Regions from separate parts of the Neobacillus sp. PVCKKU3 genome, predicted to be linked through region 3. Evidence: riboswitches for the same ligand, from Rfam matches in the RefSeq annotation. Region 3 holds a riboswitch; each other region holds the start of a gene.
What was found. Region 3 has a riboswitch for cyclic di-GMP ahead of ACNQGS_RS21860 (hypothetical protein). Riboswitches for the same ligand answer to the same signal wherever they lie in the genome.

Region 1 (4,296 bases), on a different contig from region 3:
CTGCTCCAATCCAGATATAATTCATATAAGTTTCCTTTTGACTTAAATCCGTCTTGGCAGGCGTCAAAACCTTTTTACCGGCAAATTCTCTTGGGAATACGGTGATGCGGTTGTTGATATCGGCATCCGTTAGCCCCTTATTGTCCTTAATCGCTGTCCGTACTACGTTGGCAATAATATTTCGGATATTATCCTGCGTATCCGCTGTTAAGGATGACGCATTTTTCGGATTCGGCGGTTCCACTCCGACGTTAATGGTCAAATCGTCAATCGTATACGGGCTTTCTACCATTTCCTTTGTAATCCGGTTGAATTCATAGTTGACGCGATTAACTTTTTCCTGGTAGTCATTTTTTCCGCCGCTGCCTTCAGCCGCATAGGCAGGCACATCGCCTTCACCGGTGCCGTCCACTCCGCTTGGAACGGCTCCCGATCCGCTGTAGGATTTCGTGACCTCTTCAACACTAACAGCCATTCCTTTATCGGAATCCGGAAGCGGTTCGACTAAATTCTGCTGCGTCCTCACCTGGTCGAAATTCAGCTTCACAAAGGTCTGGACCAGCACCTTATCCTGTCCGAGCATCGTGCCGAGCATCTGCTGGATGCTGCGCTGAATGTCCGCCTCTACCTTTTGCTTGATCTCTCGTTGGCTTTCATAGCTGTCTACCCCGGCAAAGGCATTATCGCCCGACTGCGGCAAAGACAGAAGCTGGCCATTTTCATCAGTGATGACGATGTTTTCTTCTGGCAGATTAGGAATACTCTTCGATGCTAGATGGTAAAGAGCTTTAATCTGTTGTTTTTCCAATTCGTAACCAGGCTCGAGATCAACAATAATCGATGCGCTCGCTTTCCCTTCCTCCTCCGGCCGAATAAACACGCTGTCCTTCGGAAGAGTAATCATGACCTCCGCATTTTTGACGCCGTTGATTTTCGTCATTAAATTGGCCAGCTGCCCTTGAATGACTTCCCTCTCGATGGCATCAAGCTCGCGGTCGGTTACGCCAAATTTCAAATCCTTTGTCTGCTCCGAAAAACTAATCGGACCGTTCTTTGGATACCCTTCTGCCGCCAGGTTGACGATCAGGTCTGCTGCCTGCTCTTTCGGAACGAGGATTTGTGTGCCATTATTGGACACTTCTATGTCCGTAACCCCCTGCTTTTCCAAGACGGCCTTAATCTCGCCAATTTCCTTTTGACTCAAGCTATTGGCATACAAAGGCACGAGGCTGGGCTTGGAAAAATAAAAAATACCAACGCTGAGAAGGGCCACTACTAAAATAAACGTACCAATATACAATGTTTTATTTTTCTTGCTCGCGTTTTTCCAAAACTGCGAGAGTTTTTCCTTGAAATCATTAAATTTCTGATTCATAAGCCCTCCGCTATGCTAGCCAAAAATCGGCTGCACCTTTAAAACCTGCATTCTTTACATGACTTCCTGATAAGGTGATGCACAAGAACCGTCCCTATGCCTCAGTGAAAAATGATGCACAAGAACCGTCCCCATGCCTCAAACTTGCATTCTCATGATTTCTTGGTAGGCTTCGACTACTTTGTCCCTTACTTGGGTTGTCAGCTGCAGGGCGATTTGTGCTTTTTGTGCAGCTATGGTGACGTCATGGATATTTTTTATTTCACCTGTGGCTATTTTTTCGGACATGTTTTCCGATTGGACAATTGTTTCATTTGCTTTCTGTAAGGCCTCGCTTAACGAGTTCGAAAAAGAGGTGCCTGACACGGAAGCGGGCTGTGCATTTTGAGTTTTTCCCACGATCGATGCTTGCGCCGGAAACAGCTGATCAATTCTCATTCTTTAACACTCCTTATCTGCCAATATCTAAGGCTTTCAGCGACATATTTTTTCCAACATTAAAGGCTGTGATGTTCGCTTCATAGGTACGGGAGGCTGTCATCAGATCGACCATTTCTTTTGTAATGTCCACGTTTGGCATCATCACGTAGCCTTCATTATTGGCATCGGGATGGGTCGGGTCATAAACCGGCCGAAACGGAGTCTTGTCTTCTACGATTCTTGTAACCTTGACCCCATTTGAATTCATTTCATTTTGCAAGAATTGGCTGAATGGGGTCCCTCCCGTCCCATTCGCTTGCACCTCGACCATCTTCCGCCGGTAAGGCATCCAGACCCCATCCACCAATTGGCCCCGGGTGGTCGTAGCATTGGCGATGTTGGAGGAGATTGTATCCATTTTTAAGCGCTGGGCAGTTAGGGCTGAAGAACTAATATTTAAGGGTTGGAACATCGACATTATGAATCACCTACCTGCTCTTAATTGCTGTTTTGAGTAAATTGAATTCTTCGCTTATCTGGTATGATAATGTTTGGTACCAAATCGAGTTTTTGGTCAACTCCGTCATCTCACTATCCATATCCACCCCATTGCCGCTATTTTGCATGATAGTAGGTTCCTGGGTCACCAAAGGCTTGCTTGAAGCAGCTATGCCGATTGGGATATGCTTGGCATTGGTTCTCTTCCCGTCAAAGCCAGCACCGGAAAGTTCTTGTTTTAAAATGTCTTCAAAAATAACCTTTTGGGGTTTATAGTTTGGGGTGTTCACATTGGCGATATTATTGGAAATGGCATTATGTCTTAACACAGAGGCATCTAAAGCACGTTGGACGAGATTAATATTTTGAAGCATCGACATGGATCAGCTCTCCTATCAAATATTCAGAATACTCAAATTTTAGTTTTTGGGACATAAAAAAGACCATTCCGAAGAATAGTCTAATAGGGTAAACTATGACTCTTCGGCAACTGGCTGGCGTAATCCCTTCGGATCCTTAGCCCCTATAGCTTTGCGTCGCTGGGTTTCCCCAGGTTTGCTATTATCGGATTGTATTTGTCGATTTTTGGAAATTATATTGTCGAATTTTTCCTACAAAAATAATAATACAATGGTTTTAGTAATCTGACAACAAAATTAATTAAAAAGGCCTACTTAACTTAAATTAGTTAAGCAGGCCGTACTATTTTCAGTGCTTCTTTCCAGGTATCCTGCAGTTCTGTTAACATTTTTTCCACTTCAACTAACAGTTGCTCTTCCTTTTTGATATTCGCCTCTATTAACTTTTCCTTCATGTAATCATAAAGTACTATGAAAGATTTTGAGATTTCGATATCCATATTCAGGGTAACCATTAATTCAGTGACAATTTTTTGAGCCCGCTGGATACGGTCATTAGCCCTTTGCCAGTCTTTTTTCTCCATTGCCATTCTGGCCTGAAGGATAAATTTAATCGCCCCGGTATATAACAAAAGGGGCAGCTCTTCTTTTTTCGCATATAGTACTTGATTATTTTCGTAGGATTGATAGGCATTATTCAGAGCCATCATCTCACACCTTTCCCTTATTTTCGCTTGTCGTAAAAAATTCCGCTTACCGCTGCCGCAGTTGGTTCCCCGTACTGCTGTTTGATTGTTTTCTCTTTTTGTAGAGAACCAATCGCCGCAAGAATCTTTTGCTTGGCCCTAGTTAATTTTTCCTGAAGCTTTCGTTCTAACGGGTGAATGCGCCGGAGCTCTTCCTTGATGGCTTCGCTCATGAGGATGGCGCCGTTACGTTGATCTAGCTCGTTTACTTTCTCAATGCACTGGTCTCGTTCTTGGAGCAGCTGTTCTATAAGTTCTACTTCATTCGTTTCTAGTAGATTGCTTGTCAGCTGATAGTAATCTTTTAAAAACTGCTCTTTTTGTTTCTCCATCGATTACATTCCACCACCCATTTGCTGCATCAGCCAGCTGCTTTGCGTATTCGATTTCTGGATGGCCTGCTCCATCGCCGTGAACTGCTTCCAGTAATAGCTTTCCTTTGTCTGCAGGCGTTTCTCCCAGGAATCAATTTGTTCATCCAGCCTCTTTAACGCTTTGGAAAGATAAGTGTCACTCGAATACCCAGCCGTTTTCGTAATATCCTTCATCGTTTCGTTGAGCTGGTCGTACAATCGCCAGGCGATACCGCTGTTTTGAAACTCATCGGCATTGTTAACTGTGTTGTTGGAGGAAGCCCCCATATCGTATTTTTTTGAAAAAAGCTGAGCGACTTGGTCTAGATTATTTTCCAGTGCAGCTTTTAATTTTATTTCATCGATGACGAGCTTGCCATTATCCCGGTAGTTAGTACTTGAGGTGATGCCGATTTCCGCCAGCGTATCGAAGTCACTGTGCATTATGGCAGGGTCCTTGTCACTGACTTTGGAATAGAGGATGGACCGCATTTTGTCGAGAGCGGAGGCAATCATCTGGTCATTTGAGAGTAGGCCGCTCTTTG
Region 2 (4,296 bases), on a different contig from region 3:
GACGGGGGATTCCGAGCACAGGCGTGTTTCGTGAGAAAGGAGAATCCGGCAACCTGCCTTCTGGTGAAAGCTATATCGCCCCTCTTGAAGATTCCGCTAATGGCAGTATCATTGTAGACGGATCTATTGCAGGAATCGGCGTCTTGAAGGAACCTATTACCTTGACTCTTGAAAAAGGCCGTTTGGTAGATGCCAGCGGTGAAGACGGAAATCGATTGCTGGAAATCCTAGGTGACGGCAATGGCAGAATCATCGCCGAATTTGGCATCGGCACCAACAAAAAAGCCCGCCTGACCGGTAACGTCCTAGAAGACGAAAAAGTATTCGGAACCGTCCACATCGCCTTCGGCAGCAACAAACCATTCGGCGGCACCAACGAAGCCGGCGTACACATCGACTGCGTCATTAAAAACCCCGCAGTCACAATGATGCATGGGGACGGTTCTCGTGTCTCATTTTGAGGCAGAGGGACGGTTCGAGACCACTGAAAAACACTTGCAAATAATTGGAAGTTTTTCAGGATAAATAATTTCTACGAATAAAAAGAAAAATCCCCCATTTGGGTGTAATGGAATTGTCGAGAAACCATTACCAAGAGGGGGATTATCCATGCTTAAAGACAAAAATATGCAATTTAGCATCTATTCATTATTGAAGAAAATAGAGATATCTACCGATTTTTAACAAAACATGCATGACCGGTTAAAAAAGTGTTAGTAAAAAGTCGATTTTTCAGTTGTCTCGGACGGTTCTCATGCATCAAAAACCCCGTGAGCTTAGGCCCCGGGGGTTTCGTTTATGTGGAAGTTTTCGTTTTCAGCTGCTTTCTGCATTGGCGGGGCGGCTTTTTGTTTTTTGCTCATGAAGAAGAAGACGCCGAGCAAGACGAGGAGGCCGCCGGCGATTTGCCAGCCTGATAATCGCTCCCCGAGTAAAATGACAGCTAAAATCGTGCTGCCGACTGGTTCGCCGAGAATACTCATCGAAATGGTTGTCGCGTTCACATAGTTTAATAGCCAGTTATTAATCACATGGCTAAGGCTCGGAACGATGGCTAGCAGTAGGAAAATCCCCCATTCTTTAGGCGGATAATCGAGAAAAGGCACTCCGGCCCATAGATTATAAACAACAAGCACAATCCCCGCACAGAGGAACACGCTAAAGCTGTATATCCAGTGGGATACATTTTTCACGACGGTTTGCCCGATAAATAAATAACCGACCACCGCGATAACGCTGAAAAAGGAGAGAAGATCGCCACGGATGGCATCAGCGCTTAAGCCGAAGTCTCCCCAGCCAATCATCATCGCTCCGATGATTGCAATCCCCATAGTAGCCAGTGCGGAAGCAGTCGTTCTTTCTTTAAAAAGAAAAAATCCGCCTACCAGCGAAATAATCGGCTGCAGGGCGAGAATGATGGTCGAGCTTGCAACCGTGGTTAACTTTAAGGAGCCGAACCAAAGAACAAAATGCAGGGCCAGAAAAACTCCGGAGAAAAAGAGCATGGCGCCATTTTTTGGACTCACTTTTTTAAACTCCTTGCGCTTCACCCAGACCATCGGGGCCAATAACAAACTGGCAAACAACATTCGGTACATACTTAAAATAGAAGCCGGCGCGTCGGACCATTTCACAAAGATAGCCGAAAACGATATGGCAATAATGGATATAGTGAGCGCCAGGCTGATGGATTTTGAACTTATAGATTGTTTCATTGCTGCTTCCTTCCTTGATGGTGTTTTGAATGAACTCTCACAAATCTATTACTATTATCGCAGATATTGTTAGAAATTCGTAGACCTTTATTTTCCATGTCCAAAACCAATCAAGGGAGGAATTAATTCTCAACAATAACTATTTAATCTCATTTTATGGTAAGTAATCTTTTGTTCGAGCTTGCACTGCAACTCATAGTCAAGACAGTCTGCAAGCAACAGCTCATGGTAATTCACCCTAAACAAGTGCCACTCTTTTTTGAATTTAGCTAATAATGTATTCATTCCATTTCCACTCCTCTTCTATTGTCATAAATCGCAGGAGTCCGTATTCGGAAGCTGGCTAGCATGATGATCGGAATGACCAATGACCTTAGCCCCTGTAGCTTTGCGTCGCCATTTTTCAATGGGTTTGCCTTTATCGTACGATTTATGGAATTACTACTATTTTGACGATGAACAACTTGTCTCAGCAAGTGTTTTCCCGTTTTTTATATTGGGAAAAAATTATTCTTGGACTTTTAGAATCATGATATCTACCCGCCGGTTGGCCTGCCGGTGCTCTACTGTGTCATTCGGATACAGCGGCTTTTGCTCGCCAAAGCCGGCAAATTGCAATTTATCAGAAGAGATGCCATTTTGCTCAAAAAAGTAAAGAACGGACAAAGCACGGGCAGACGACAATTCCCAGTTCGACCTGAATCTGCCCCCGGTAATCGGGACATTATCCGTGTGGCCCTCAATGCTGATAGGGTTTTGCACTCCTTTAATCAAATCCAGCAAGTCACCCAAAATTGCAGGGGAATTTCCCTTCAATTCGGCGCTGCCGGACTCAAACAAAATGACATCCTTTAGGGAAAGCTTGATTCCCTTAGGCTCGTCCTGAACGGTGATGACCTTTTCCAAGCCGCGTGCCTCTATATAGCTTTGAATATTCTCCATCAGGCTGTGCAATTTTTCATTCTCTTCCTGTTTCTCTACCTTGCCGGCAGTTTTTTCGAGCGGCTTCACCACAGGAGAGCTGGCATTTTCTTTTAAAATCAAACTGCTTCCTTTGCCGCTCAAAGCTGAATTCATCGAAACCATGATTTGCTGCAGCTTTTCCGAATTGATACTGCTCGAAGCAAACAGGACGATAAACAAAGCAAGCAGCAGGGTCAAAAGGTCCGCGTAAGGAATTAACCAGCTTTCGTCCATATGCTCATCATTATCTTGCAGTCTCCGCCTCCTCACCGTTCTATTCCTCCTTTCTTACAAGATGTCCTAGTCAAAACGCAGCCTCTATTTTTCCAGCTTGAACTCACAGTCTTACAGACTCTCGACCTCTTTCACGACCATTTCCTCCTGTTTCAAACGTGCCTTTGTTGGCAAATAAACAGCCAGCTTTCGTTCAATCAATTTAGGTGTTAACCCTTCCTGGATGGCAAGAAGTCCCTCCATCATCATCAGTTTCAGGTCCTGCTCTTTTTTCGCAATGCGCTTCAGTTTATTGGAAATTGGATGCCACAGGACATATCCGGAAAAAATCCCTAACAAGGTCGCGATAAAGGCGGCGGCAATCGAGTGTCCGAGTTTGTCCATGTCCTGAAGATTTCCGAGCGCCGCAATTAAACCAACCACAGCACCCAAAACGCCTAGTGTCGGCGCATACGTCCCCGCCTGGCTGAAGACGAGGCTGCCGGCCTTGTGCCGGTCTGCCGCTGCTTCTAGCTCGCTAAACAAAATTTCCTCCATTTGGTCCCGGTCACTGCCGTCAATAATCATTTCAAGGCCATTTTTTAAAAAAGGATCCTCGACGGACTCGGAAATTTCCTCTAATGCAAGTACGCCTTCGCGCCTCGCCACCATCGACCACTCCACCATCATCTTGATGACTTCATCTTGGCTGGGCTGCTTTGGTTCGACAAAAGCAATTTTCAGCAGCATCGGAATTTTTTTTATTTCACTCATGGGAAAGGCGATAAACAAGGCAGAGATCGTTCCGCCAAAAATAATTAAAAAGGCAGCAGGGTTCGCCAACGCTTCAAACGATGCGCCTTTTAATACCATCCCTACACCGATAGAAACGATAGCCAGAATCAAACCGATAAATGTCGTCATAAATTTCTCCTTTTCTAATGATTGCTAAAATTAATAATTTATTGTAATTTAGTTTTACAAATATCGACAATCACAAACTTAAGCGTTTGGAAGGTGTTTTCTCTTGAAAGTCAGTCACGGATTTGGTGTCACAAACGATAAAATGTTTTTTCAAAAAGAAACGAAGCAAGCTGAATCATCCTCATTTCAACAGATATTGACAGATTCAAAAACCAATTTGGTAAAAGAGCAGCTAAGCTCCCTTTTAGACGGGATTCAAAAGCAAGGGGAGCGATTGGTTCAGTCACGAACGGCTGCTGATCTTCAAAAATATAAAAAATTAATTCAATCCTTTTTGCAGGAAGTTGTAAAAAATGGCCTCTCTTTAGAAATAACGGATTCTTTCACGTCAATGAATAGGGGGAGGAGGCTAAAAATTATTAAAGAGATTGATAAAAATCTGTTGGAGCTGTCGAAGAAAATTTTAGAAAAAGAGGATGCA
Region 3 (4,296 bases):
ACAGGGAGAGGAAATTCCTGTCCGCATTTACACGCCGGCGGGTGAAGGGCCATTCCCTGCATTGGTTTATTACCATGGCGGGGGCTGGGTTATCGGCAACCTGGATACTGTAGACGTGCCTTGCCGTATGTTGGCAAACAGGGCGGGTTGTGTCGTTGTTTCTGTCGATTACCGATTGGCACCTGAGCACAAATTCCCGACTGCCGCTGAGGATTCGTATGCTGCAGCTAAGTGGGTGGCGGAAAATGCTGCCGAGATTCAAGTAGACCCTGAGCGTATTGCAGTAGGAGGTGATAGTGCTGGCGGAAACCTTGCAGCAGTTGTGGCCTTAATGGCTCGTGAACAGGGAGGCCCTTCATTTGCCTATCAAATGCTTATCTATCCTGTTACCAATCACGCTTATGACACGGACTCTTATCGTGATAATGCCGAGGGTTATTTTTTAACAAAAAATACAATGGTCTGGTTCTGGAATCATTATCTTCGTAATGAAGAGGATGGCCAAAATCCGTATGCTTCGCCATTATTGGCAGAGGACTTAAGCGGACTTCCGCCAGCGCTGGTGATTACGGCAGGCTTTGACCCGTTACGCGATGAAGGGGAAGCCTATGCGGAACGGCTGAAATCAGCAGGCGTACCGGTGGAAGCGACACGCTATGACGGAATGATTCACGGTTTCTTCTGGATGCCAGGGGTGTTAGCGGAGGCGCATAACGCCATCAACCAGGCAGCCAATGCCTTGAAGGATGCATTTAATGCTATAAAAACTAGATAGATATATTGCAGATTTTTAGGAGGCTAAATCAAAACAGGAAGGATATATTTAACCATTGTAAAATTGACCTTAAAATAATCAACTGAAAACAGGGTGGTCCTACCAGTGGCTACTCTGTTTTTCTATTAGCACCTAAATTTTGGTGTGATTTTTTACGATTCTTTTTAATGTATTTTTCATAATCATTAGATGGATTATCTTTGTCTAGAATTCTTTACCAATTTATAATCAACAATTTACATAACCTATACAGAGAATTAAAATCTCCTTGCTATGTTATTAATAGATATATTTTTTAAACTGTGAACTTAAAAAACTAGAGGAGGTTTTGTTATGAGTAATCTGGATTCACAAAAAGAAATGGACAGAAGGAAATTTATCAAAATCGGAGGTATAGGTACACTTGCATTAACACTCGGAGCAGCTGGCCTTCCAAAAGATTTGTTTACTGGGACAGCTTATGCTGAATTAAATGATGATATGAAGCTTCAATTTAATCCAGACGGCAAATTCAAGATTGTTCAGTTTAATGATACACAGGATGATGAAAATATTGACCGCCGTACCATACAACTGATGGAAAAGGTCCTTGATACAGAGAAACCGGATTTTGTAGTCCTTAACGGAGACAACATCACTGGGGGCTGTGACACTCCTAGCGAAATGAAACAAGCCATCAACAATGTGGCCCAGCCGATGGAGCAAAGAGGGATTAAGTGGGCCATTACATACGGAAATCATGATGAGGATTCCACTCCAAAAAGCGGCCTAAATGAGGAAGATATGCTGGGCATTTATATGTCTTACCGATACAATATGAACACACCTGGGGTAAAAGACGTTACAGGTACGGGTAACATGAATCTTCTTATCAAAAATTCAAAAGGGACAGATGCAGCGTTCAACCTCTGGCTGCTTGACAGTGGAAGATATGCCCCTCAAACGATTGCGGGTCAAGATTTTCAAGGATACCCAACCTGGGACTGGCTCCGTATGAACCAAGTCAGCTGGTATTATGAGACGTCAAAAAAACTGGAACAGCAATGGGGTCATAAAGTTCCATCGCTAGTATTTATTCATATACCGCTTTGGGAGCACAGATTTATGTGGTTTGGAAGTGTTGACGGAAGAACGGATGCCCATCACGCAAAGGCCTTGATTAAACACAATATTGTGGGTGAAAGAAATGAAGAGGAATGCCCGGGTCCAATCAACAGCGGAATGTTTTCAGCAATGCTAGAAAGAGGGGATGTCAAAGGGGTCTTCTGTGGACACGACCATGTCAATACTTATATGGGTAATTATTATGGAATCTTGCTTGGCTATTCAGGCAGCACAGGTTTTGGCGCATACGGCCTACCAGGGGCTGACCGAAATAGATTGCGCGGTGCCCGAGTTTTCAATTTAGATGAAAACACGAAGGACGTTCTTGTGGAAACTCATATGGTGTTTGCTAAAGATTATGGCATCGATTTGACTGCCAATGACCAAAGTACTGCGCCTGCACCAATAGATGAAAGCAAAAAGAAAGAAAAAGTAATCAAAAGCTAATTTTAAGATGATGCATAGGGACGGTTCTCGCGCCTCAATTTCTAGCAAAAATGAGGCATAAGAACCGTCCCCATGCATCTTCCCATGAATCTTTATAATTTTTGTTATGTAATATTTGAAAAAATTGTAATATAATATAAATAATTAGTTTATTTAGATAAAGGCAAACTTCTCGAAAGAGTGGGACGCAAAGCTACAGGTCTAAGGTTTGAAACTATGATGGCTGAGCTGCCTAAAATAGTATATATTTTAGGGGGATTTCATTTTGACTACATATGTTTATGACAACGAACTTGAAATGGATGTGGTGGAACTTAGTGATGAAAATATTATAGAGGGGTACATAACAGCTTTACTAAAAATGGCCGACAAAAATTATAAATTCTTAGAAAAAGAATTGTTGAAAAGAAGGTTATTTTTGGTTGCCTTAGAACGTTACGATACAAGAAAGGTGTTATTCCATTCTGGCTTTGCTGACTAGGGTTCATCTAAAAAAGGGCAACTCTAGAAGCCACTTGAAAAAGAAAGCTCCATGGACTTTTTAAAGTGCTTGGAGCTTTCTTTTTTATTTTAAAAACTATTCCTATAAACATAAGCATCTTTCGGCTGCTCGATGATTTTATAATCCGTTACTTTTAAAATAGGAATTTTCATTTTAAAAGGCTGATAATACATCGTGTCCATCGTTCCTGTTACTTCGTACCACTGATCATTTGGGATGTGGACATTTTCAGGGAATTGAATCATCATTCCGAACACACCAGAGTCGGCAATACAGTGAATAATCCCAAATCGGAATAAGAAGATTTGGTTGCCGTTTAACCCCGGACCGTTATATGAAAAACCCTTCATCGTCATGGTTTTCCCAACAAATTCGCCGGAAAAGTTGTAGATGACTTCCAGACCTTTTAAATAGTCCTCATCTGTTAAGGTAATATGGTCATTTCCTTTATACGATTTGAATTCCTTTTTGACTAAATCCGTAAATGCATCTTGGCCCATAAATTTACTCATGTCGGGATTTAATATTTGGTGCATGCCATAACGGTCGGCCCCGTCCTCTAACGTAGGAAAACTAAATCCTTTGGCATTAACTAATTGTGAATCTAGGGTCGCTACCGGCAAAAACACACCTGTCAAAGCGGGAAGAACAATCATCGTATACGAAACCGTTCTTTTTAGCTTTTTTCCAAAAGAAGGCTTTTTATGGTCATGTGAATGATCGTGATGGCATTCATGACATTCCAATTCTATCTCTGATTTTTTCTCTTTAAAGTACCATCTGATTCCTTCTACAATAGTTAGGAAGAATAGGGCATAAATCATACTGTAGGAAAGAAAGGAATACTTCATATTAATATACTTCGAAATGTTTCCTGATAAATGCAAATAGAAAAACAAGTTGGTAAACAATAATAAAATCACGACGCGAAACATATTCTTCCCTCCTTTACAGTAATAGTGAACCGATAAATACGAATGCTGAAATTAACGAAACAAGCAGGATAACGAATTTTGGCTTAAACGTTCCGAACATCATCAGCAGGTTCTTGATGTCAACCATTGCACCAAACACCAAGAATGTCACAATTGAACTTTGTGAAAATGTGTTTCTGAAAGACGAAGCAACAAACGCATCCGCTTCAGAACAAATTGATAAAATGAACGCCAGCGCCATCATGACAAGAACACCCGCTACTTTGGAATGTCCAAGTGCAGCCAACGTAGAAGTCGGGATAAAGGTTTGCATCGCTGAAGCGATTAACGAACCCATCACCAAGTACTTTCCGACGTGGAAAAATTCATCGATGGTATGAGTGATCACGCTGACCAATTTTTGCTTCGTATTTTGTTTCGAATGGTCATGGACATGACCATGTTCATCGGCATTCAGCCTTAACTGGTTCGTCTTGACCACGAAAGAAAGAACAATCCCGACTAAAATCGAAACCACAATGGCAAACCCGGCA

Region 1: it holds a riboswitch for cyclic di-GMP, as region 3 does, so the genes downstream of both, flgB (flagellar basal body rod protein FlgB) here and ACNQGS_RS21860 (hypothetical protein) in region 3, are expected to answer to the same signal.
Region 2: it holds a riboswitch for cyclic di-GMP, as region 3 does, so the genes downstream of both, ACNQGS_RS12175 (DMT family transporter) here and ACNQGS_RS21860 (hypothetical protein) in region 3, are expected to answer to the same signal.

Annotation. Positions count from the first base shown of each region.
Region 1 covers NZ_JBLVQN010000015.1:94,609-98,904, reverse strand. Annotated here, with positions in the region: gene fliF (flagellar basal-body MS-ring/collar protein FliF) at 1-1,375, opposite strand, end outside; gene fliE (flagellar hook-basal body complex protein FliE) at 1,514-1,813, opposite strand; gene flgC (flagellar basal body rod protein FlgC) at 1,827-2,273, opposite strand; gene flgB (flagellar basal body rod protein FlgB) at 2,284-2,673, opposite strand; cyclic di-GMP riboswitch class I at 2,776-2,863, opposite strand; gene fliS (flagellar export chaperone FliS) at 2,982-3,359, opposite strand; gene fliT (flagellar protein FliT) at 3,377-3,730, opposite strand; gene fliD (flagellar filament capping protein FliD) at 3,734-4,296, opposite strand, start outside.
Region 2 covers NZ_JBLVQN010000015.1:72,159-76,454, forward strand. Annotated here, with positions in the region: gene ACNQGS_RS12170 (aminopeptidase) at 1-461, shown strand, start outside; gene ACNQGS_RS12175 (DMT family transporter) at 777-1,715, opposite strand; cyclic di-GMP riboswitch class I at 2,047-2,142, opposite strand; gene ACNQGS_RS12180 (OmpA family protein) at 2,223-2,948, opposite strand; gene motA (flagellar motor stator protein MotA) at 3,024-3,815, opposite strand; gene ACNQGS_RS12190 (YaaR family protein) at 3,919-4,296, shown strand, end outside.
Region 3 covers NZ_JBLVQN010000038.1:5,745-10,040, reverse strand. Annotated here, with positions in the region: gene lipP1 (LipP1 family hormone-sensitive lipase) at 1-775, shown strand, start outside; gene ACNQGS_RS21865 (metallophosphoesterase family protein) at 1,109-2,326, shown strand; cyclic di-GMP riboswitch class I at 2,479-2,562, shown strand; gene ACNQGS_RS21860 (hypothetical protein) at 2,592-2,807, shown strand; gene ACNQGS_RS21855 (TIGR03943 family putative permease subunit) at 2,897-3,763, opposite strand; gene ACNQGS_RS21850 (permease) at 3,777-4,296, opposite strand, start outside.